DNA from 2 places in the Pseudoalteromonas sp. AOP31-A2-14 genome. Region 2 is predicted to be linked to the other one. Evidence: predicted binding sites of a transcription regulator. Region 2 holds the regulator's gene; the other holds the start of a gene.
What was found. The regulator LexA, encoded in region 2, represses DNA repair genes until DNA is damaged. The targets are predictions, from matches to a motif close to TACTGTATNNNNATACAGTA.
Positions count from the first base shown of each region.

Region 1: a site for LexA is predicted at 1,031-1,050, ahead of recN (DNA repair protein RecN). Genes of this name have one in related genera too.

Region 1 covers NZ_JBQSXI010000001.1:1,238,738-1,240,944, reverse strand. Annotated here, with positions in the region: gene nadK (NAD(+) kinase) at 1-608, shown strand, start outside; gene recN (DNA repair protein RecN) at 1,074-2,207, shown strand, end outside.
Region 2 covers NZ_JBQSXI010000001.1:3,277,116-3,279,322, forward strand. Annotated here, with positions in the region: gene coxB (cytochrome c oxidase subunit II) at 1-25, opposite strand, end outside; gene lexA (transcriptional repressor LexA) at 519-1,133, opposite strand; gene ACT3S9_RS15180 (PaaI family thioesterase) at 1,294-1,731, shown strand; gene ACT3S9_RS15185 (hypothetical protein) at 1,753-2,133, opposite strand.

The sequences.
Region 1 (2,207 bases), 2.0 Mb from region 2:
GCGTTAACCGAGGCAACTTAGGCTTTTTAACTGATTTAGACCCAGAAGGCTTTGAAGCAAGCCTAGAGCAAGTACTAAGCGGCCAATACATTGAAGAAAATCGCTTCTTATTAGAAGTTGAAGTATACCGCCATGCTGAGCTTAAAAGTGCAAATTCGGCTGTTAACGAAGCCGTACTACATGCCGATAAAGTAGCGCATATGATTGAATTTGAGGCTTTTGTTAATGACGCTTTTGTGTTTTCTCAGCGATCTGATGGCTTAATTGTTTCTACTCCAACGGGCTCTACTGCTTACTCTCTTTCTGGAGGCGGGCCAATTTTAACCCCTGAATTAAATGCGATTTCGTTAGTACCAATGTTTCCACATACCTTATCAAGTCGCCCACTAGTAATTGATGCCGATAACGAAGTACGTTTAAAACTCAGCCTTGATAACACCGACAGCTTGCAAGTCAGTTGTGATAGTCACGTGGTGCTTGCAGTATTACCTGGTGATGAAGTAGTGATAAAAAAAGCCGATAAAAAATTAAGGCTTATTCATCCAAAAGACTACTCTTATTATCATGTATTGCGTACCAAATTAAATTGGGGCAGCCGTTTATACTAACTTTATTGCGCTAACTAACCCTTTAGCGCAAAACACCTAAAAATGACCATTCGTTATCAGCAAAAAATAATAACAATATCCGCTTGAAGTTTTTTGCTCTATTGCCTCTACCTTCTTGCTTGGGTCTTATTTAATAACCTAGCAAACAAAACAGGCAAGCAATGAACTAACCAAATCCTACCTCACAGATACACACGACGAACTAACGCAACGTCTAGGCATTTTTGCAAAGCGAATTCAAACCGGTATTACTTTTAATAAAGTGTTTTATAACTAAATTTTCCCTGTATTAATTACCATGCTTAAAATACCTTCTTTATGCTCAGATGCTCTTGATAATAATAAAAAATTGAATAATATAGCGTTCAAAAAAGTAACTTTCATTGTATAAAAGCTGAAATTTAATTTGCAAAAAGTAAAAACACTGTATAAATTGACAGTTAAATGACTGGATGGATGAACAGTATGTTAATTGGTTTAGAAATTAAAGATTTTGCAATTGTAAGTAACTTAAGCACAGAATGGCACGCCGGCATGAGCGCTATAACTGGCGAAACGGGCGCAGGTAAATCAATTGCAATTGATGCTTTATCACTGTGCTTAGGTGAGCGCGCTGAAGCCTCAGCCGTTCGCCCAGGCTCTGACCGCGCCGAAATATGCGCCGAGTTTGACCTCACTCAACTCCCTCTTGCTAACGCATTTTTAACAGAAAACATGCTCTCAAATGACGAGCAAGAGTGCTTGCTCAGGCGTGTTATTTGTAAAAATGGTCGTAGTAAAAGCTATATAAACGGCAGTCCTGTCACAGCTACACAGCTTAAAGAACTTGGCCAATATTTAATTTCAATCCATGGCCAGCATGCGCATCAACACTTATTAAAAAGCGAGCACCAATTGCAGCTCCTTGATGAATATGCAGGCCACTCTGAACTCATAGAATCAGTACGTCATAGCTGCAATGAATACCAGTCTTTACAAAAAGAATTTACCCGGCTTGAGCAGCAACAACAACAGCAAGCGGCACAAAAACAGCTACTAGAATATCAAGTTGCTGAGCTTGATGAATTTGCACTACAACCAGATGAATTTGTAGAAATTGAAGCCGAGCATTATAAGTTAAGCCATAGTCAAACAATAATAGAAGCCTGCCAACGTGAGCTACAAGCACTGTATGAAAGTGATGAGCAAAATGCCTGCTCACTATTACAACACAGCGCCCAACAGTTCGCTGAACTAGCTAATTACGACGAAAACCTATCAAGCGTTGCAGCACTACTAGCAGAGGCTGCGGTACAAGTTGAAGAAGCCAGCCGAGAAATACGTGGCTACACTGAACAAAGCGATCTTGATCCTGCCCGGCTAGATGAAGTTGAAACACGCTTAACAGGCGCGATGGATTTAGCCCGCAAACATCATATAAAGCCCGAACAATTGGTTGATTTTCACCAAGATATTGCACAAGAACTAGAATCAATCAGTAATAATTCATCCCGATTGGCTGAGCTTGAATGCGAAATTGAACACGCTTTAAACTTATATATCAAAGCGTCTCAAGCATTAAGCGATAGCCGCCTAATAGCTGCTAAAACATTAAATACG
Region 2 (2,207 bases):
ACAAGGTAGAGCTCAGTTTACCCATGTGACGGCTCCTTTTGATGCTATTGCAAAACGCAAAGCGAAAAGGCCACCTATACCAATTAATAAAACTACAAATTTTGTAACTTAATACGCTTGGTATTACTGCTAGTGCCAATTCGTTATTTTTATTTTTTATTGGAAAGTTAATGCTGCAAAACTTCCATATAGATAATGTTTTTTACTCACTATCTCGTGTTACTTTCAATTTCAGTAAAATAATTGTTAACACAGTGTGTTAACTAATTAGTTAAAAAATAGTCAATAAGCAAATTTTTATAGTAATTAAATTCTTTTTTGGTGCAGGAATAACAGCTAAAACTAGCGCATTATTTTAGATGGGCAGAATACATGAGTTACTTTAAAGTAACGAAAAGCAAGGTAAAGTAAGGGTTTAGCGGGTATTAACAACTATGAAATATAGTCTTTAGAGTATAAGAAATGTATTGCACCAAACTTCACTAATTTGGTGCGAAAAACTTAGCCAACCTTGATGGCTACATCCAATCAGCATTTCGAATCACGCCAACAGCAAGTCCTTCAATATTGAACGACTCGTGTTCTAAGTCCACCTCAATAGGTGTAAAGTCTTCATTTTCAGCATGTAAAAGTATTTTTCGGCCTGCTTTTTCAAGACGCTTAACTGTTACATCCTCATCAACACGAGCAACAACAACTTGGCCATTCTCAGCGACTTGGGTACTATGCACTGCTAATAAGTCACCGTCCATAATTCCGATATCTTTCATACTCATACCATTTACACGCAGTAAAAAGTCCGCAGCAGGTTTAAATAATAGCGGATCAATTTGGCAATGGCTCTCAACATGTTGTTGCGCCAAAATAGGCTCCCCAGCAGCGACACGACCAATTAAAGGCAACCCCAATTGCTCAGGTTCTTCTTCAATTAACTTAATACCACGGCTAGCCCCTGGCGTCATTTTAATTACGCCCTTTTTAGCTAATGCTTTTAAATGCTCTTCAGCAGCATTAGCACTTTTGAAACCAAGTGTTTGGGCTATTTCAGCACGAGTTGGCGGCATCCCCGTGTCTTTAATAAAAACTTTAATCAGTTCGAGTATTTGAGCTTGGCGTTTAGTTAATGGGCGCATACAACTGGTTTTCCATACAGTACATTTAACTGTGAGTATATACAGTTATCTAAAAATCGCAAATTTAAATTATGACTTTCATAATTAACAAAACACCAATTGAATTATAATCAATAATAAAATAGCCTGAGTGTAAACCACGACCTAACCGAGAAATAAAATGAGCATCTGGTATCAACCCGTCAGCCTTGAGCTGTGTAAACAATTGGAAAGTGGCATTACAGATCAAGGCACACTAATGAAAACAATGGGCATTGAAGTAACTGAAATTGGTGATGATTATTTAGTTGCAACCATGCCTGCAATCCCACAACATCATAACCCTATCGGTATGGTGCATGGAGGCGCTAATGTTGCCCTTGCAGAAACAGTAGCCAGCTACGCAGCTAACTTTGTTGTTGATTACACTAAGTTTTATTGTGTAGGGCAAGAAATTAATGCCAACCATTTAAAGGCATCACGCAACGGCACCTTAACGGCCACAGCTAAACCTCTTCATTTAGGTAAGCGTACATCAGTGTGGGAAGTAAAAATAACTAATAGCCGTGGAGAGTTGTGCTGCGTATCACGAATGACGGCCGCGGTGGTTGAGCGTTAAGCGCTATTTTTATATAAAAAGCTATTTCTCAAGCGGGTAGATAGTGATTTCGATACCCGCACCAATCGCAGAAATGCGTAACAAAGTGTCAGCTTGTAATGCTTGGTTAAAACATTTAGGTGAAATGCCTGACTCGAAACCAATATCAAAGGTACGTCTTGAACACGATAACCATTGCTTTAAGGCATTACGAGAGCATGATTCAATAAGCTCGCAAATATGATTTATAGCTTTGTCTGGCGAGCTTATTTCAGCACTGGCTTCAATACGGGCAAGTTGTCTATACTCATCTTTATCGTAATGTAATACCGTGGCATGCTTTTTGAGGTCGGCCACTAAAGTGCTAATATCTTGTTTCGATTCTAGCTCAAGATCTACATTTAAAAATTGAATTTCTGACATATGCTGTTGTTTACCCCTGTTGATAAGAGTCAAATTTTAACCTAGTTTTTCTTATATACCAAATCTAGAATAAA